2 linked regions of the Gimesia maris genome follow. The protein of the gene in region 1 interacts with the protein of each later gene in a pairwise test. Links are inferred from orthologs where the notes say so. Each region holds a gene or a part of one and is shown in the gene's direction. Other genes may lie near its edges.

What was found.
Region 2: the proteins of GmarT_RS13075 (region 1) and panC interact in binary tests that used the Escherichia coli proteins (3 or more experiments, as listed by UniProt). The link is inferred for Gimesia maris from one-to-one orthologs.

The regions. Positions count from the first base shown.
Region 1 is NZ_CP042910.1:3,533,571-3,543,709, forward strand. Bases 2,404-5,389 are described here. They hold GmarT_RS13075 (NUDIX hydrolase), read left to right. Parts: upstream 2,404-3,636; coding sequence 3,637-4,143; downstream 4,144-5,389. Other genes in these bases: GmarT_RS13065 (hypothetical protein), read right to left, coding at 2,404-2,726; GmarT_RS13070 (FHA domain-containing protein), read left to right, coding at 3,145-3,489; GmarT_RS13080 (hypothetical protein), read right to left, coding at 4,165-5,389. Outside these bases: GmarT_RS13050 (SGNH/GDSL hydrolase family protein), read right to left, coding at 1-100; GmarT_RS13055 (iron-containing alcohol dehydrogenase), read right to left, coding at 206-1,375; GmarT_RS13060 (glutathione peroxidase), read right to left, coding at 1,446-2,030; more of GmarT_RS13065, read right to left, coding at 2,271-2,403; more of GmarT_RS13080, read right to left, coding at 5,390-5,598; GmarT_RS13085 (hypothetical protein), read right to left, coding at 5,595-6,476; GmarT_RS30230 (hypothetical protein), read left to right, coding at 6,544-6,666; GmarT_RS13090 (ArnT family glycosyltransferase), read left to right, coding at 6,809-8,647; GmarT_RS13095 (DUF1553 domain-containing protein), read left to right, coding at 8,782-10,139.
Region 2 is NZ_CP042910.1:1,344,342-1,354,305, reverse strand. What follows is about bases 4,426-7,236. They hold panC (pantoate--beta-alanine ligase), read left to right. Parts: upstream 4,426-5,297; coding sequence 5,298-6,176; downstream 6,177-7,236. Other genes in these bases: GmarT_RS05205 (anti-sigma factor family protein), read left to right, coding at 6,944-7,236; GmarT_RS05210 (sigma-70 family RNA polymerase sigma factor), read left to right, coding at 6,324-6,947; GmarT_RS29700 (hypothetical protein), read left to right, coding at 4,426-5,219. Also shown: GmarT_RS05235 (Gldg family protein), read left to right, coding at 1-841; GmarT_RS05230 (DUF4340 domain-containing protein), read left to right, coding at 927-2,768; GmarT_RS05225 (thioredoxin family protein), read left to right, coding at 3,176-3,661; more of GmarT_RS29700, read left to right, coding at 3,735-4,425; more of GmarT_RS05205, read left to right, coding at 7,237-8,563; GmarT_RS05200 (SMP-30/gluconolactonase/LRE family protein), read right to left, coding at 8,607-9,647. UniProt on the Escherichia coli protein: Catalyzes the condensation of pantoate with beta-alanine in an ATP-dependent reaction via a pantoyl-adenylate intermediate.

The DNA.
Region 1 (10,139 bases):
CTTTCACCGTATGAAATTCAGGAGGATCAGCCTGAACCGGCGCGAGTGCGAACATTGTCAGCAGGGTGAGTACAATCAGATTTATGGACATCGATTTCATATAAATTCTTCTCCGGGAGTGCGAACTGGAAGCTTCCATTTTAACGAACGATGACTCAGATTGAAATGAGACGCCGCGTTCAAAATAAGCTGGAATTATTTGATTCTAAAGTAAGGATTCCAGGATCTGCGTCAGTTCCTCATCCGGGATTTCGCGGGGATTTCCACTCATGCTGTTTCCCCGCGAACTCTGGACCAGCGCGGGGATCTGCAACGGAGAGACACCAACATCGGAAAGCCGGCGCGGTATTTGAATACGGTCATTCAATTTCTGAATCTCATCAATCAGAGATTCTGCGGCCTGTTCTGCAGACAGAGCCTGTTCCGGATAAAGGAAGCGGTAGATCTCAGCGTATTGCTGCTGGCGTACTGAGTAATTTGCTTTCAGTGTCGCAGGTAGCATCAGCGCACATGCCAGTCCATGAGAAATCTTGCAATGGATCCCCAACGCGGGGGCGACCCCATGAGCCATCCCCAGACCGGAATTGGCGAGAGCGATCCCGGAGAGTAACGCGGCATGTGCCATTGCTTCACGACCTCTGCGGGAATTGCCGTTCTCGACGGCTTCGGGTAATGCAGGAATTGCCAGTTTGAGACCCTGCAGGCAGAGTGCCTGTGGGATAGGTTGTGCACGGCATGAGATATAGCTTTCCAGCAACTGGGTAATGGCGTCCATCCCGGTACGGGCAGTGATTTCCGGGGGAACCGAACAGGCCAATTGAGGATCGCAGAGTACGATATCAGGAATCATCTGCTCGGCACGCAGGCTTTTTTTAAAGGGGGGCGCGTAACTGGAGATGACGGCATTTTTGGTCGCCTCGCTTCCGGTTCCCGCGGTAGTAGGAATCGCCATGAGGGGGAGTGGTGCTTCGGTCAACTTCAGACCCCGACCGACTCCCTCCAGGTAGTCTACGACGGTCTCGCTTTCCTGATTGGTGATCATGGCAGAGGTTGCCTTGGCCAGATCGATGCCTGAACCTCCGCCGATTCCGATCAGAAAGTCCCCTGCACCGGCTCCCAGGTTCCGCAGTACTCTGGTCGTCTGGTCCACGTCCGTAACTTCGGGTTCGTTAGAGATCGTGCGAATGAATTCACTTTTGATGCTGGCCCGCGACAGTAGTTGACGTAATTCTTCAATGACTCCCGACGCAGCCAGGGAACGCGAACCGCTGATAATAAATGCCCGTGTCCCCAACGAAGCCGCCAGGTTCCCCGTTTCCTGAAAGCGTCCCCAGCCGAAGTTAATTTGCTGCGGCGCGAAAAAATTATAGTTCATAACGGTCTCTTAATGAAAAAAGGATGCATCCTATGCGGATGCATCCCTGGATGTTGAGATCGGAGTTCGATTATTTCTTTTTCAGTTCGGATTCAATCGCTGTCGTAACTTCTTCTGACTGTGGATTGATCCGAGTCCGGAAACGGGCTGCAATTTGACCATCGCGGCTGATCAGAAACTTTTCAAAGTTCCATTTGACGGGACCTGCTGTTTTGGGGTTCGTCGATTTGGATGTCAAATACTGATAGAGTGCATCAGCATTGTCGCCATTCACATCAATCTTGCTGAACATGTCAAAGGTGACACCGTAGTTTTTGCTGCAGAATTCAGAAATCTGCGAAGCGGAACCTGGTTCCTGAGCACCAAACTGATTACAGGGAAAGCCCAGAACGACCAGTCCCTGATCTTTGTATTTTTCATGCAGAGATTGCAGGTCTTTGTATTGTGGTGTAGCTCCGCATTTACTGGCGGTATTTACGATCAGCAGTACTTTATCTTTGTATTTACTCAGGTCGACCTCTTTCCCTTCCAGTGTCTTTACTGTGTGATTCAACACGGGGGGGACTGATTTTTTATCGGTTTGCCCGGCAAGGCTCATGGAACAGGTCAAAGCCAGCAGGCCAGCCAGCATCGTCAGCGATTTGAGGTTTCTCATCGATCTCTCCAAGGTTAAGGATCCGGGCAAAAATGCTCGACCCGAAATAAATAAAACGAACAAAAATTTGAACCGCATCTTGCGAGAACGTCTCGATCCCTCGACTATAAACATTATTATAGTCAGATCTCAAATAAAAATAATACTATTAGTTCGTCAGAGAATCAATTGTCGGGGAAGGATTCGAGAAGTGAAGTTTAAGTGTTGTACCAGACAGGAGAGGCTGGCAGGCTGGAGAGATCAGGAGAGGCGCCTGGCAAGATTCGCTTTATAATAGAGTGAACGAAACAGGTCCGAGATCGGGAAGCCGTCCATGGTGGACCCTACTTCGATTTCCTGCTCGTTGATCCAGCGGTTTCGCAGATCGTTCTCCAGTGACTTCCGGGCAGCTGAGTTCAGTTCCTGAAAATCAAATAATTCGACGATATAATGTTCAGATGAATCATCAGGCGTTGATTTTTCACTGAAAGCCAGATGAGCCAGTGGTTCCTGCGAGAGGATGAAATCCTCAAACGGCACCAGTTCAAAAGTTTTTTCCAGCTCTGAAATCAGGCAATGCTGAAACGTTTCGTAAGGTCGTTTCTTATCACCCGGCAGCATGAATTCCTGTCGTTCATAATTCCAGTGGGCCAACCAGTGTGTTTTCTGATCGACGGAATTCTGAAGCAGGATAAATGTACCTACAAAGTTCCCCATCGGCGATAATGACCTTTCTCGATCAGATGTGACTGTCTGTGAATGATTTCAGCAACTATTGGCCCGAATGAATTTTATCATTCCAGAAGCGCTAATAGGATCGTAATTCGTCGTAAACAGGGACATTCAGGCAGAAATCGGTTTGAATTCCCAAATTCCACGCTATTAGGGGAATCTTCGGTTGACCGAATTCTGAGGGAAATTCAGATTTTACTATCTTTTTACTGTTTCCCATTGCATACAAATAATCTTGTTTGTAGAATTACGCATAAGTACTCACGGATGTAAAATATTTGTATTGTAGTACCTTTACGATCCCCATTTGACCCTACCCCAATTTGACCCGCCCAACGGCAGAACTGGATGAATCGTCACAATGGTTCTGATTCTGCCCAAAACTTTAAAGGCTCGCCCCGTTATGAAAGTTCATCTTATCAGCGATCATCCTGATTTGCCGGACATTGAGATTGGTACGGAAGAACTGCCGGTCGTACTGGGGAGAAGCAACAGCTGTGAATTAAGGATCCTCGATCCGATGCTCAGCAGACATCAATGCGAATTGACGTTCCACAATAACGTGGTTCGGGTCAAAGACCTCGAGTCCACCAATGGTACCATTGTGAACTCCGCTATCGTTCATGAAGCCCCGCTCTACCCGGGGGATATTCTGACCATTGGCATGGCCAATTATGTTGTCAGCTATTACGATGGCGAAGGGCAGGAAAGTTTCGAAGAAAGCTATTTCTCCGAGAACTCGATCTAGTCTGCTGTTTTGCCCTGGCTGTCCTGAGGCATTATATTCATCACCGATTATCACGTGCGCACGCGTGCTGAATCACTGGATTCATTAATTCGCCTGTAATATGGTTCGCCAGGTCATTCTGCGAATTTCTTCTGGAAATCAGGTTTTATGCAATCCGAAGAACTGTTTGATGTCGTCGATGAGCAGGATCAGATTCTGGAACAGCTTCCCCGCTCTGTCGTCCACGCTCGCAAGCTGCTGCATCGGGCGGCGAACGTCTTCGTCTTTAATTCCCAAGGCAAATTACTGCTCCAGTTTCGCTCTGCCACCAAAGACGAGTATCCACACTGCTATACCTCATCTGCCTCCGGGCATCTGAGTGCCGGGGAAGACTATCTCGAATCGGCGCAGCGGGAAATGCAGGAAGAGATTGGCATCGAGACACCACTCGAATGGCTTGAGAAATTTCCGGGAACTCCGGACAACGCCTTTGAGCATACCGTGCTGTTTCGAACTTTTTCTGACGGACCGTTTACCTTTGATCCTGTGGAAATTGAACGGGGAGAGTTCTTTGAACTCCCCCATATTGACCAGATGCTGATAGAAGACGAAAGTCAGTTCACTCCCCCGTTTCGACAGCTCTATCGCTGGTATCGTCAGAACTGTTCCGACTGATATCTCTGGAATCGGCTCTGTTTACTCGAGATCTTCCATCCACTGCCCGGCGATAAACAGTATAGCTCCTCCTGAAATCTGCAGCAGAAATCGCAGACTGGAACCGCCAATATGTTCCTGGACCGGTGTCGGTGCAATCATACCGGCGATAATCAGAGCCGATAATGCTCCCGCCAGATTGAGCAGAAGAAATAACTGGTGAGGCCGGAATGCTCTCGCAGGATATGCAAACAGGGAAATGACGAGTGCCCACCATTGCAGTCCCCAACTCCACGCTTCAAGGAACATACATTGCAGCAGATGAGTAACTGCCCACTGGAGTGCTGCAAGCCCCTCGGTCAGATTCGTGATCTGCATTCTGCTGAAATACGTCATCTCGGTTGTCACAGGCAGATGTTTCCGATAAAGCAGCCAGGGAGTGACCAACAGTACTGTTGTCAAACCGAACTTGCCCGCATTGAATGCCAGTGACAGCAGTCTGTCGCGGAAGTACAACAGGCAGACAATTGAAATGGCAATCAGGTCAATCAGGAAAAACGCGATCCCTTCGTCTTTGGTAAAGATCGTCATCCCGGCCGATAATCCAGCGATCAGAGGCAGCATTTTGAGAACAGCAGGATCGGGCTCTGTTTTTTGAGCTTCAGTGAGATAACTCCAGAGATACAGTAGTGTGATTGTATGGAAGCAGGCGACGGGACCATCCCCCTGGCCTGATAAAAACCCATATTCCCAGGGAACCATCGAAGGCACGGTTGCCAGCATCAAAGTGAAAATCCAGGCCCGCGCCGGCTGTCGCGTGGTACGCTGCAGAACCCCTTGAAAACAGAGTACCATTCCCAGGTACAGCAGGGGGAACATGATCTTCGACCAGCGATCATTCACTTCTCCCAGCAGCAGATAGAGATGGGTTTCATTCAATGGAAGCAATAACGGATATTTCGGGTGATACTGCACAAAGTCAGGATGCAGCAATGCCTCGTTCTGCAAGGTCCCTTCCTGAAACAGTACGATTGATTTAAGCCCGAAAATGGCACGTTCGTCCCAGAAACGTTGCGGTGTCATCAGAGACTGAATCAATGTGGTCAATCCCAGGAATAGTACAATTGCCAGGCATAGCTTTTTGAAATCATCCTCAGCCGAGGAAGCTTCGGTCTCGTTGGAAATCTTCTGCGAGACGCGGAAACGCATGAGCAGGCTTCCTGCCCCCAGAAGCAGTCCTACGCCCATCCAGGACCAGGCCACGACTGAAGTGTAAGCGAAACCGATCCAGCCCCACAGGAAATAAAAGAACGCAGTGGAGCCAAAACCGAAGACCAGCCCCAATCCCAGCAATTCGGTCAGCGAGCTCTGTGTTTGAGTAGATCGGAAGATCGGTGTGAGTAGAACCAGGGTTACAGTGAGTCCCATCCCCCAGATTCCTGCTACAGACAGCAGAATCAGTAACAGATCGGTCAAGGGGTCGCCTCCTGTTTCTGCGGAGGAGCGTCGGGCAGGGATTCTGGTTTCTGATATTTTTTCAAACGGACGTTGAAGGACGGTTGATAATCAGGCCCATACTGACTTCGCATGAACTCTAACCAGCGAGTGTCTTCCAGTAAGCGATCATTTTCCAGATAATCTTTCCCCTCATAGTATTCCAGAATGTAGTCAGGAGAAATCTGTTCCAGATAATCCGTGTCGAGATCGGACAGTCGATACGCTTTCAACTGTCGTTGCTGAAACTCTTTCGGGAGGACAAATTCGCTTTCCGGATGCAGAGGATGAAACAGCTTTCGCGGCAGCAGATAGTATGACAGGAAAAACAGTTTCTGGTCACTCAGCACCAGAATGCGGGTGTCGTCTTCCGTTGCTTCTTTCACAAAGCGAATCACATCCCGGTTGGAATCGCTGATGTTAGGCATCATTTCGCTGCCGGCACGGAAGTGGTACCAGGGCCAGTCTTCAATCCGACGGCTGACACCGCCCGCAAAATGGACCAGACTCAGGATGAACCAGCTGATTAACAGAACCCGAAACAGGTAGGTTCGCCCGAGTTGTTGCAGTGAGGTTAACTGTTTCAAAGTCTGCCAGCTATGAGTAGCCAGTTGGACCACGCGCGGGTAAAAAATAAAACCTGCGATGGTCAGGATTGCCAGCAGTGGCAGCAGAATTCGCAAAAGCACCGTTAATGCCTGACCCTGTTCATGGGCGGCAAACTGGGAATATTGATCCGGGTTTGCCCGTTCAATCATCCAGGTCTGAAAATATTCCACCGGCATCAACCAGACATAAACCGTGCCGGGAACCGATATCAATAACATCAGAATCAGGATCAATCGCACCAGACGGGACATGCAGCAGTCTCTAGAGCAAGTACTTTACCGGTTATGGCGAGGACGTTGAAAAGCAAATCCCGAGTCTATGACTCAAGTCGACGATTGTCAAGAAGCGGGAGAAGACATGGCAAACACCAGTGGGAACGATTTGTTCTACCAGATTGAATTCCAGAAAGACGTCAAATATCAGGGGACGGGTTTTGGCTGACATGTTACACTATTCTGCATTGTGAATGCTTTTATCAGAGCTAAGTAGATGAAAAAGCAGGATACCCTCTACATCGATCACGGAATTATTTCCAGTTATTGAGATTCTATTTGTGCGTACGCAAATCAGCAAAGAAAAATCCTTGAAAACGAAAGGCTGGAATTTCCTGATCTGGGGGACTCCCCTGCTCTTTGCAGCAGTGATTCTCGCTCAGACGACCGCGTTTCGGTCTTCCAAGAGCCCAACCTATGATGAAACCTATTTCCTGGGCACCGCTTTAGCCACGGTTCAACAGGGATCACTGGATGAACGGATCAGCGGCGCGGGGGTGGCGCCTGTGCCGATTCTACTCAACTATCTGCCGGTCGCGTGGCGGTCTGGTGGCGGTACCCGCAGCGATCTCTGGCAGGGGGAAGTCACCGATCCTCGGTTGATCAACCAGGCCCGATTTCTGACCGCACTCCTGATTGGTGTTCCGATCATGCTGCTGATCTACTGCTGGCTTTATCTGCGTCGAGGTTATGCCGCGGGATTCCTGGGAGCAGCTTTAGTCACCTTTTCTCCCACGATGATTGCGCACTTCTCACTGGCCACTACGGATGCCTGTTTCACATTGACTGCTTTGATTGCGTTAGCTGTATTAACCCGCTACTGGAAAATTCCGACGACGCGAAATCTCTGCTGGCTGTCACTGGCTGTTTCTCTCGCGATTTCTACCAAGTATTCAGGAATCTTTCTGTTGCCCTGTACGCTGATCGTGATGACGTTAACTGGCTTAATGCGGCAGGTGCCAATAACCAGGAATGTCATCTGGCCTCTTATGAAGCAGGTGGGATGGGGGTTCACTCTGTTCCTGGTTCTGCTGATTCCCCTGACCTGGGCATTTCATTTATTCAGCTTTACAGGACCTTTGAAAACCGTTTCCTATGAAGAAACCCCCGACTACTCTGCCTGGGTGCGTGTGCTGGGACGAGGGCCTGTCGCGCAGCAGATTATGGAAGTTTCACACAGCACATTAAAACGCCCTGCACCTTTTGCCGGCGTTCTATTCCAGTTTCTGCATAATGCGGGAGGCCATGATGCTTACCTGATGGGCGCGGTTTCTGAACATGGATGGTGGTATTACTTCCCCGTCGCCTGGAGCCTGAAGAGTACTCCCGTGGAATTGCTGTTCACGTTACTCGCATTCTGCTTAGCCTTCTGTCTGCTGTTTGAGACCTGGCAATCAGTCCGCTATCGCCGTGCTTCAATGCCGACGGTAGACCAGAACCGAATCGGACTGGATGCAGATTCAGAACCGACCAGCCATGCGCCGCTGATCTGGTTGCTGGCAATGGTTGTCCTGTTTGGAATGGCATTGACCAGTCGGTTGAATCTGGGACAGCGTTATCTACTCACTCTGTATCCGCTCATGTTTCTGTTTACGATCGATCAGATTTGGCGCTGGTTTCAGTTTCGTGCCTGGTTGCTCTACGCCTTCGGCTGTTTATGTATCTGCTTTCAGTTTCTCTCAATTACTTCTGTGCAACCGAATTACCTGTCCTACTTTAATGACAGTATCGGCGGACCCGCTGGCGGCCGATTCTATCTGCTCGATTCCAATCTGGACTGGGGACAGGATCTGCCTGCGTTGAAGACTGCTCTGGAACAGCTTCCGTCAGAGAATCGTGACCGGACTCTTCTCTATTATTTTGGGACCGGAGATCCTCAAGCGTACGGAATTTCTACCTTCAATCTCAAGCAGAACCTGCCTGAGAATCTGGATGATTGGAAATATCTGGCTTTGTCAGCAAATTATCTGCAGGGACTTTATACAGAGGCAAAAGATCCGTTTGCCGGTTTCCGAACCATCCAGCCTGTGGGACAGGCTGGCTACACGATATACCTGTTTGATCTTGCGACACCCCAGGCCCGTGAAGCAGTGCGGCATGCGGTTGATATCTTGCGGGAAATGCAGAAGCAGGAACAGGCATCCGAGTGATTACCAACATATTCCAGCGCCTGAACCCCGGCTTCAGGTGTGGCGAGGGCTGATCTCCTATGATACAATATCAGCCTCAAGCGATGCGGTAGAGTGTGATTATTCCTGTCTGAAGTATCAACTCGGAGACTGCTGTGAAGAAACTGCGAAAGAAGAGTCAGGTATTCTGGACTGGCATGTTGCTCCTGCTGCTGTACCCCGTCAGCTCACTGCCTGCCAGGGAAATCGATTTCAACCGTGATGTGCGTCCCATTCTCTCAGATCTTTGCTTTCAGTGTCATGGCCCCGATTCCTCTCAACGCAAAGCTGACCTGCGCCTTGATCAGCAGGTTGGTTTATTGGGAAACTCAGATGTACCGGCTGTTGTGATTCCTGGGAAATCGGATGAAAGTGAACTGTTCTCGCGTCTGATAACTAGCGACCCTGATTTGCAGATGCCCCCTGCCTCGTCCGAAAAACAGATTACCAGAGACCAGATTGCCACCATTCAACAGTGGATCAATGAAGGGGCGCGCTGGCAGAAACACTGGGCATTTATCCCGCCGGTTAGACCAGAAATTCCTGCCGTCAAATTGAAAGGCTGGGTGCAAAACCCGATTGATGCATTCGTTCTGGCACGTCTGGAACAGGAAGGCCTCGCTCCTGCTCCCCAGGCAGATCGTTCGACTTTAATTCGTCGACTGAGTCTCGATTTGACCGGCTTGCCACCCACGCTGGCGGAACAGGACGCGTTTTTTCAGGATCACTCTCCGGCTGCTTATCAGGCTCAGGTGCAGCGGTTATTAAGTTCTCCCCATTACGGCGAACGCATGGCGATGGAATGGCTGGACGCCGCCCGCTATGCGGATACAAGCGGTTATCAGACGGACGGCGAACGGCATATGTGGCGCTGGCGTGAATGGGTGATTGATGCCTTCAACAGGAACAAGCCATTTAATGAATTCACCATCGAACAACTGGCCGGTGATCTGCTCCCCGAACCAACCCTTAATCAAAAAATTGCCACCGGTTTCAATCGCAATCATCGCTCGAATTCTGAAGGCGGTATCATCTTTGAAGAGTATCTGCTGGAGTACGCCGTCGATCGAGTGGAAACGACGGGAACGGTCTGGCTGGGACTTACCGTTGGTTGTGCCCGCTGTCACGAACACAAATATGATCCGATTTCTCAGAAAGAATTCTACCAGCTGATTGCCTTTTTTAATAATATTCCCGAGCGTGGTCGCGCAATCAAATATGGCAATGCAATCCCGTTTGTCAAAGCTCCCACTCAAACGCAGCAGCAGAAGCTGAAAGAGCTGGACCAGGAAATACAGGAGTTGGAGCAGACGTTAACAGCGGCGGTACCAGAACTGAAGCAGCTCCAGAATTCATGGGAGCAACAACAGCCTGCCGCCAACCTCAAGTTATCATTTCCCGAGAAACACCTGGCTTATCACATCAGTTTTGATGGCGAGATCAAGCTTCAGGTCATTGGTAAACAGGCAGCGGA
Region 2 (9,964 bases), 2.2 Mb from region 1 along the record:
GGAAATTCTGACATTCTTTCCGGGTAGTATTCGACCACTCAGCAACATGACATTGAATTTCGAACCCCTGCTCAAAACCGGCCCGAATTCGGGGTTGCTGGAATGGGGACAAATCACAAGCCCCTTCTTCAACTCGGTCCGCATTACGCAAGAACCACCACGTGTGATTGACAAATACGGACACGTGCTTGCCGCACATATTACCTCCACAGACAAGTCCCCTGTGAAAGATATCAATGTCATCTTTGTCGCTGATGCGGACCTGATTTCGGATGAACTGTTCAATATCCGGGAACGTCAGGCCTTCGGATTGAAAATTGATAACGTGACGTTTTTATTGAACTGTGTCGACCAGCTGGCCGGCGATGATTCCTATATCAAACTGCGTAAACGCCGCTCCAAACTTCGCACACTGACTCTGGTCGAACGCGAAACATCCGTGTTTGTGAAAGAACGGAATGCGGAACGGGAAAAAGCGACAGAAAATGCGGAAGAAAAGCTGAAAGAAGCCCGCGATCGCCTGAAAGCGGAGCGTGATAAAATCATCAAAGACACCACCATCGACGGGAATACCAAACAGCAGATGCTGCGAATGGCCGAAGAAAATGAGAGCCGGCGACTGGAAGTCGATGAAGCCAATATCGAGCGTGAAAAACAGCGCCAGATTGAAAAAATCAAAGCGCAGACGGAACGACAGATTCGGACCATCGAAGACCGCATCCGCTGGTATGCGATCCTCTTCCCTCCGTTTCCGGCCATTTTGCTGGGGATCTGCTTCCTGTTTTTCAGAATGAAAAATGAAAACCAGAATATTTCTCCCGACCGGAGACTGAAGAAATAATGCATGCCTGCCATGCAGAAATCCGGTCAGGAAATAAATTTAGAATTCCCTTTAAATCACTGTTTAATAAGTAAAATCGTTTGCCATGAATGAAACGACCCGAACACTGACATTTGCAGGAATCGCGGCGGTTGCTTTAGTCGCCGCCTATATCACCGATCGTGCCTCACAGCCGGTGCAACTCACCGGTTATGAAAATGTAGGTAAAGAATTCTATCCCGATTTTACAGATCCGACGCAGGCCAAATCGCTGCGTGTAGTGAGCTACAATGAAGATTTAGCAACGTTGAAAGTCTTCAATGTCGAGTACAAAGATGGTTCCTGGATCATTCCTTCGCACCACGATTATCCGGCCGACGCTGAGGATGAACTGGCAGAAACCGCGACTTCACTGGTGGGCGTGGTTCGAGGTGCCCTGGAGAGTCGTCGCAAGAGTGACCACGAACGCTTCGGTGTGATTGATCCACTGGATGATTCCAATACCAATCTGAAGGGACGCGGACAGCGACTGACTCTCTCGAAAGAAGGAGGCGCCCCCCTGGTGGACTTCATCGTCGGTAAAAAAGTTCCTGAACAGTCTGATCAATATTATGTTCGCAAAGTGGATGAAGATGCCGTCTATCGTACGAAACTGAATGTCGATCTCTCGTCCGAATTCTCTGACTGGATTGAGCCCGATATTCTGAAAGTCGACCGCGATCGACTGGTGGAAATTCTGATCAGCCACTATTCGATTGATGAAGCACAGCAGAAAATCGTCTATGAAAGTGACAAACGAGAAGAAAACGTGACGGTGCTCACACGCAAAAATTCAACGACTCCCTGGGAGATGCAGGGGCTGGATACAGCAACGCAAAAGCTGAATACCGCTGACGTCAACCAGCTGGTGAATACCCTGACAGACCTGAAGCTCCAGGGGATCCGACCCAAGTCAGGCGATCTCGCAGCAGGTCTCAAAAAATCGGGATCTTTAAAACCAAAGACCCAACTCGATCTGTTCGACCTGCAGAGTAAAGGCTTTGTTCTGGCGCGAGGCCCCCAGGGAACTCCGCAGCTGGCTTCCAATGAAGGTGAAGTGGTTCTGGCCACCAACGAGGGCGTGGTATATTCCCTGTACTTCGGCGAAATTTTCACGGGTAGCACACTCGACATCGAAGTCGGTAACAGTAACGAAAAACAGGATGAGAAATCAGAAAAGAAACAGGATGATTCCAAATCCGGTGACTCAAAACCGGCTGAGAAAAAAGAATCCGAAAATGGCAACGACAGTGCGCTGAAAACCAGCCGTTATCTGCTGGTAACCGCTTCCTTTGACCCTTCCTTCCTCGGCGATCCTCCACAAAAACCGGAAGCACCGGAAAAACCGGCCGGACTGAAAGAAAAGCCAGACGCAGATAAAAAAGAAGCAGACAAAAAAGAGACCAAGGCAGATGAAAAACCCACTCCGGAAGCAGCTTACGAGAACGCCATGAAGGCCTATCAGTCTCAACTGAAGACCTATGAGCGAAAACTGAAAGAATACGATGACAAGGTGGTTAAAGGGAGTGAACTCGCGCAAGAGCTCAACGAGCGATTCGCAAACTGGTACTATGTCATCTCTGCAAACAGCTTCGAAGCATTAAAACTGAAACGTAAAGCGTTGGTGGAACCGATCGAAAAAACAGAAGGCGACCCGGCTAAACCGGGTGCTGCCACTCCACCAGCTGGTAAACCGGCTTCTCCGCCGACGGTTAATAAACCAGAACCGGCGCCTGCGAAAAAACCGGCTCCCACAAAGCCAGCCGTAAAGAAACCTGAGACCGGGACACCGGGAAAAGAGGCTGATGCCACGAAAAAACCCGAGGCTGAAAAACCAGCCAGCAAACCCGAGGCCCCACCCAAAGCGGCACCGACGCCGGAAAAGCCGGAAAAAACGCCCGACAACTGACCATAAGACCAGATCCAGCGATTTAAAGCCAAAGCTGCGACAGATTTCCCATCAATTCTGTCTGCGGCTTTGGCTTTTGCTGCTTTCTGAGTCAACTCTGTTCCGGTTAGGTAAACTTTACCGGCGATGTTCCTGTTATTCAGGTGATTCCGATCGAATCGGTCATAGAAGTTCCCCGCTTCACTCCGATAAAGCTTAATGAATGATTTATGACGATTCGACCTGAGTTAAGGCTGTTCGTCACGGCATACAGACATTTCAGATTGAGCAAAATCTGCGACTGTCCTGCCTTGAATCAATCAATTGCGTTCAGATCAGTTGCTCACTCTTAACCGGGTCATCACGTTTTTACTACATAAGTTCAGCTGTCAAGGATGACAGTTCAGGCTTGTGAAGGAGTCACAGAAATGAAAAGACTTCCCAAACAGATTCAATGGGGCATTATTGGTTTTTCGGTCGTTGCCCTCGTTGGCATCTCAATTGAATTATCGAAAGCCGAGACTAAGACAGCAGATACGATCAATTGGCATACTGATCTGGAATCCGCTCACCGGGCCTCACTCAAGAGCAACAAACCTGTTTTCATCGTGTTTGACGCCAGCTGGTGTACTTACTGCCGTAAACTGGAACAGGATACGCTTTCTGATCCCCGGATGTCCCGCTACCTCAATCAGGCTTTTGAACCGGTGCACCTGGATTTTGATAAAGACCGTAAGATTGCCGATGTTTTGAAGGTCAAATCGATCCCCTGCACAGTGGTTTTGAGTTCAGAGGCAGATCTGCTGGCCCGCCAGGTAGGGTATGCGAAGGTTCCCCGCTACCATTCCATGCTGGAAAAAGCGCGTAAATTGCAGGCTGTGATTCACCATATCGAATACTCAGACAGTCACTGATTTCCCTGAGATATAAAAATTCGGTACAGGCGCAAATCTTGAAAAAACTCTACGGAATGTGTACTTTGCGCATATGAATAAAAGCAAAGAGCCGTTTGGCATCAATCCGTCGGGTGAAGGTGACTCCTGGGAGTCTCTCGCAGGTGATCTGTTTGGTATCGATTTTGACCAGCAGGTTGAGCCGCTGCCCATCGACTTTGAAGATGATCTCGCAGAAGACGAGGAGACCTCGGAACAGGCTGAAAAGTCTGAACCCGTTGAAACGGAGCAAGTTGAAACTCCGGTAGCTGCCCAATCTGTGGAAAGCGACGACGACGACGACGATCAGTTCTTCGGTGCTTCGATCTTCGAAGATGACGATCCGGTACCTGCCTCTCATCGTGCAAACAAGGTCCCCGTCGAGCAGTTGGACTCTGGAATCGACTTCGACGACGAAGAAGAGGATGACGAAGACTTTGAAGAGGAAGAAGATGATGATGATGACATCATCGCTGCTTTTGATGACGACGATGAGGATGACGAAGAAGACGAAGTCGAAGAAGACTTTGCCCCCGCCGCCTCTCTGAAGGAAGAAACGTCAGCCGATTCGAGCGATGATGAGGAAGACACCTACTGGGACGCACTGGACGGCTGGAACTGGGACGAAGACGATTCCTCACATTCCCGAAAAGCCGTTGCAGCCAGCGATGATGATGACGAAGAAGACGAAGAAGACGAAGAAGACGAAGAAGACGAAGAAGACGAAGAGGAAGTCGCTGAAGTCCAAAAGCCTGCAGTAACAGAGCAGAAGAAACCGCGTCCTGAGAAGAAACCGAAAGCTGCCCCCCGACAGATCACTGCCCGGACTGATGAGCGACTTGATGATGACAATGAGTTTGGTTTCGGGCTCATATCAGAAGAGGTCGCATTCCAGCAGGAAGCGTTCGCTGCCGACGAAGACGACAACGAAGAAGAAGAGCAGAGTGAAGCGGTAGCAGAAACGGCTGCAGAAGCATCCAGTGAAACCGAGGGCGAAGAAGAAACAGGGGAAACCAAACGTCCCCGCCGCCGTCGACGCCGACGACGGTCTCGCTCCCGCAAGCCTGAAGAAACGACCGATTCTGCAGAAGAAGAAACGGACGACAGGAAGCAGGAAGTCCAGGCGGAAAGTAGTGAAACTGATGAGGACGAAGAAGAGTCCGAAAGCGATTCCGAACAGAAACCAAAACGTTCGCGCCGTCGATCACGTAGACGTAAGAGCGAAGTGACTGCGGAATCTGATGAAGGTGAAGCTGTTTCTGAAACAGCAGACATCGAAGAGGTGGAGTCTTCCAATCCGACAAAACAGGTCGTCGAAAACAAATATCCGAACGTCCCCAGCTGGGAAGAAGCGATTTCCTATCTGCTCAACCCGAAACTGGTTGGTGGTAGCAAAAGCGATAAGGATGAAGATCCTAAAAATTCGTCAGCAGCCGAGTCAGACGATCAGAGTCGCAGACGGCCCAAAAGAAGGCGATCTTCCAGCAAACGGAGCGGAGGCGGAAGCGGAAACCGAAGCCAGGCTCCTAAAAAAACATAATCAAAACCAAACAGTATCCAGCAGGTTGGGTCTCCAGGCCTGAAACGGTGCCTGGGTCCGTTCTGAAAGTTTTCGATCATGTCTGACCAGGCTCTGGAAACCGTCAGTGAAATTTCGGCCTTGCGGAAGCTGGTCGCATCACGCCGCCAGCAGGGTGCAACCATCGGCTTTGTGCCTACCATGGGAGCCCTGCATGCAGGGCATACCAGTCTCATTGAAGCCGCTGACGCTGACTGCGATTTTGTGGTCGTTTCCATCTACGTCAACCCGACCCAATTTGGGCCTGATGAAGACTTTGAAAGATACCCGCGCGTGCTGGAACAGGATCTGGCAAAATGTGCGGCGGCCGGCGCAAACCTCGTCTGGACTCCGGATACCAGTATCATGTACCCGGACGGGTATTCAACCGATGTGACGGTCAAAGCTCTCTCGCGCATTCTGGAAGGCGCCACCCGCACGAATCATTTCCAGGGCGTGACTACCATCGTCACCAAGCTGCTGTTAAGTTGCCTGCCGGACATCGCTTATTTTGGCGCGAAAGATTTCCAGCAACAGGCTATCATCAGACGGATGTGCCTCGACCTGAATATTCCGGTTGAAATTAATACCTGTCCCATTATCCGGGATACGGACGGACTGGCACTCAGCAGTCGGAATGCCTATCTCTCTGCGGAAGAACGTGAAGCAGGCTTATCCCTTTCACGGGCCCTGCGACTGGCGGAAGAAAAAGTCGCGGCCGGCGAAACCGATATCGCGCAGATCAAGGCCGCCATGCAGCAGTTGTTAAATGCGACACCATTGCTCAAACTGGATTACGCCACCATCGCTGATCCCACCACGCTGGAAGACATCTCCACAGTTCAATCCGAGATGGTCGCGCTGATTGCCGCCCGGGTAGGCACTACGCGACTGATTGATAACTGCCAGTTGGCCCCTGCTGCTACAGAAAAAACCTGAAACGACGACTGCACGCGCAGATTGACATTGACGTAAGCTACTGAAAAGTAAGAAGATAGACGTTAACCTAATCGTTTTTCGCGGAAAATCCCGGTTTTTGACAAACCACGGGAACTTCATTTCCCCCCGGATCGTCCAAGAGGTACTGTGACCAACAATGATCAATACCTGATTCAAGAATGTTTGGCAGGTCGTACCGAGGCGTTTGATCAACTGGTCCTGAAATATCAGGACCGCCTGTTTCGAACCCTGGTGCGAGTTCTGGGCTCCAGCGACGATGCGCGCGATGCCGCCCAGGAAGGGTTTACCCAGGCCTTTTTTAAATTGAAAACGTTCCGAGGAACTGCCGCCTTTTATTCCTGGCTGTTTCGCATTTCTTTTAATGCCGCGATTACTCAGAAACGAAAAACAAAACGAACTTCCGCAACGATCGATCCACAAGAGAACCCGGCCGGTACCTGGCTGGTTGATACAAACCCCGCCAATCACCCTCCCGAAGTCGCCGAACTCGCCGAGCGAAAAAAGCTCGTTCACCAGGCATTGAATGAACTACAGGAAGAATATCGCACGCCTTTGATCCTGCGGGAACTGGAAGGTATGTCGTACGGGGAAATTGCCGAAATTACGGAGATCCCACTGGGAACAGTCAGAAGCCGAATTTTCAGAGGAAGGAATGAACTAAAACAGAAACTGAACACGCTGTTTCAGGATGCCCCTGTCACACGTGTTTCCGAGTCTGACCATGAGTCATCGATAAGTGAATCAAAATGAGTAGCCAACCCCCCTTTAACGAAAATCTGTCCGCCTACTTCGATCATGAAGTTTCCCCCGAGGAACGTCTTGAGCTGGAGTCGCGACTGGAACAGTCTGGTGCCGCACGGCAGGAACTGCACGAGTTCGGTGAACTCTCCCGCCTGCTGCAGGAGACCGCGACGGAATCGGCGCCTCCCGAACTGGCGCCATCCATCCGTCGCCGTATCGAACAGGAAACCCTGCTGACTTCCCCTGAGACGGTCCCGGTCACACGCGTACCTTCGATGCTACGTTACCGGATTGCGGTTGCCATCAGCGCCTGCTCTTCCGTAGCTGCTCTGGTCTTATTTGTGTTGCTGTTGAATACCAGCCCCCCGGAAAGCAGTTGGCAACTCTCCCAGGCAGATCGCATGGTACTGCAGCCAGAGTCAGAACTATCCTTCAACACGCCAGCTGTCAAGAATGATAAGCTGGTTGCCGCTCGATCAAACCAATTCAATTACCAGGCAGGTACGGACATTGGAAAACCCGGCCAGCCTCATCCTGTTCCCTCAGTCGAACTTCAGTTGGACAAGCGGGGAATGCAGCCCAGCAATGTTGAATTAAAAGAGAAACTGGCGATGCGGCCTCACATGGAAAAAACGCCCGCCGACTTTTCCGTTCACAATACGCTGGCCGAACAGAATTCCGCGGCGAAACAACTCAAATTGACCGAGCAGGGTCTGGCCGCCTCCTCCGGGATTCCCAGTCATATTCCACTGGATTCAATCCGCATTGGGGATGTGCTGCCTTACTTCCGTGATATTGATGGCAAAGTGGCTGTAATTGAAGTCCGCGTCGTCGATGTCAAACAGGCTCTGGGTACGATGGAACTGCTGCTGGCACAAAATAATATCCCCGTCGATCAACAGAAACAGTCGGAAGTCGAACGTCAACTGAAAGTCACACAAACACTGACATATAATACTACTGACGCCAAGGCACTGCAGGGCCCAAGCAAAGCTGAAAAAGACCAGCAGTTGTTTGCCGTCTACGTGGAAGCCACCGATGCGCAACTGGCTTCCACCCTGGAAGAATTTCAACGCGGTCTCAAACAGGATCAGATGTTAAGCCTGGCATTGCAGCCAGCGATTACCGAACAATCTCTCAAAGAAGAAGTGGCCAGCCTGCCTCAACTGCTGGCACGACAGTCAGAGCCCCTCAAAGAACGTGAAGCAGCAAAATCATCTTCCCTGGCGGTGCTGCCGGAAGAAGAGAAGTCTGACCAGTACATTAAGAACCCGGCAGGCCGTAAAACAGTAACGGATGAACTTGCTCAAACCAAGCCTCGGGCCAAAGGTAGCTCGCAACGCTCTTACCAGATGCGCTATCGGATGCAGGTTCCTGCGGAGAACGAACCCGATCCCAAGCAGATGGCGCGATCCAACCTGCTTAAGAAAAAGGATTCCGCGCAGCCATTCAAATCAGCAACGGATGCGCCCCTGATGGCTTCTAAGCCTTTCGGCGACAGTCCTGCAAAGCCCCGCAAGGTGATGCATCAGTCCGCCGGGACATTGATCTCAGAGGCACCCGTTAAAGTCCTGTTTGTCTTTAAAAATCCGGAAACTCCCGCGCTCCCCACCGCTCCCCAGTAACGGGCAGCGGTGCAGCAGCGGAGAACTTCGTTTCTGAACGGGCTTATTTCGCAGGACCAACGCGTCCTTTGGTTTTTGTGGGAATCCGAACCAGGTAGGTGTCTGCGGTCAGATACAGAACCGTACCGTCGTTCCCCCAGGCACAGTTGGCTGTCCGTTCGCCCGTGCTGATGCGTCCCAGCAGTTTGCCTTCAGGAGTGAAGATGTAACAGCCTCCCGGTCCGGTGGCAAACAGGTTTCCATTAACGTCTGTTTTGAGCCCATCAGGCAGCCCTGGCAGTTTGCTGACCTTGTCTGTGACATCATAAAAAACTTTGCTGGCTCCCAGTGTGCCATCCTGGTTGACGGGGAACGCTTTCCAGAGTGCCGCCTCGGGATCAGACTGGGCAACGTACAATGTTTTTTCATCAGGTGAAAACGCAATCCCGTTCGGACGTGTCATTTCTTTGGTCAGCAAAGTCAGTGTGCCATCCTTCGCCAGACGATAGACGCCACAAAAATCCAGTTCGCGGCGCGGGTCGTCGTAGCGGTTGGGCAGCCCGTAAGGGGGATCAGTGAAGTACAGATCCCCGTTGGATTTGAACACCCCATCGTTGGGACTGTTCAACCGTTTGCCCATGTAGTTGTCGACCAGCGTTCGTTTGCCGCCTTTTTTGGTCAAAACAGAGACGCGGCGATCGCCGTGCTCACAGGAAACCAGACGTCCTTCGGGATCGAGAAACAGACCGTTGCAGCCCGGTTCATTTCCATAGGGAGTCACTCCTGTATAGCCTGACGGTTTCATGAACAGTGAGGCTCCTTCCCCTTCTTTCCATTTCATGACAGAGTTGCGGGGAATGTCAGAAAACAACAGAAATCCGTCTTTCGCACTTCCCATCCAGACCGGACCTTCCGACCAGTCGAAGCCGGACGAGAGAACCTCAATCCGGGCATCCTTGTCTATCAGAGCATCCAGCCCGGGATCGATACGGACGACTTCTCCCAGCGTGGGGTAGTTGGTGGAATCCTGAGCAGATAGCTCTGTCTGACAAAGGCTCAAAACGCAGGTTGCTAGAATCATGCAGGTGAATCTAATAGTTTTCATGCTTTTTCCCTGTTTTTCAGATAGATCAGTGTGACTTGATACGGGAACTAAAGAAGGTTCAATTCTACAGATTCTCCGCAGGAGATGCACGTATAGAGGAAATATTCCTGATTCCGGGGCTTGGAATACTTGCATCCCGAAAACAGCTTCGATAACGTAGCACATGCTCCAGTTGTCGCGAATCAGAGGCTTTTCAGCGGCACGACAATTGGTTAAAATCAGGTCGACCCTGATACAAAACACTGTTATGGTGGGTATAGCTCAGTTGGTTAGAGCGCCGGATTGTGATTCCGGAGGTCGCGGGTTCAAATCCCGTT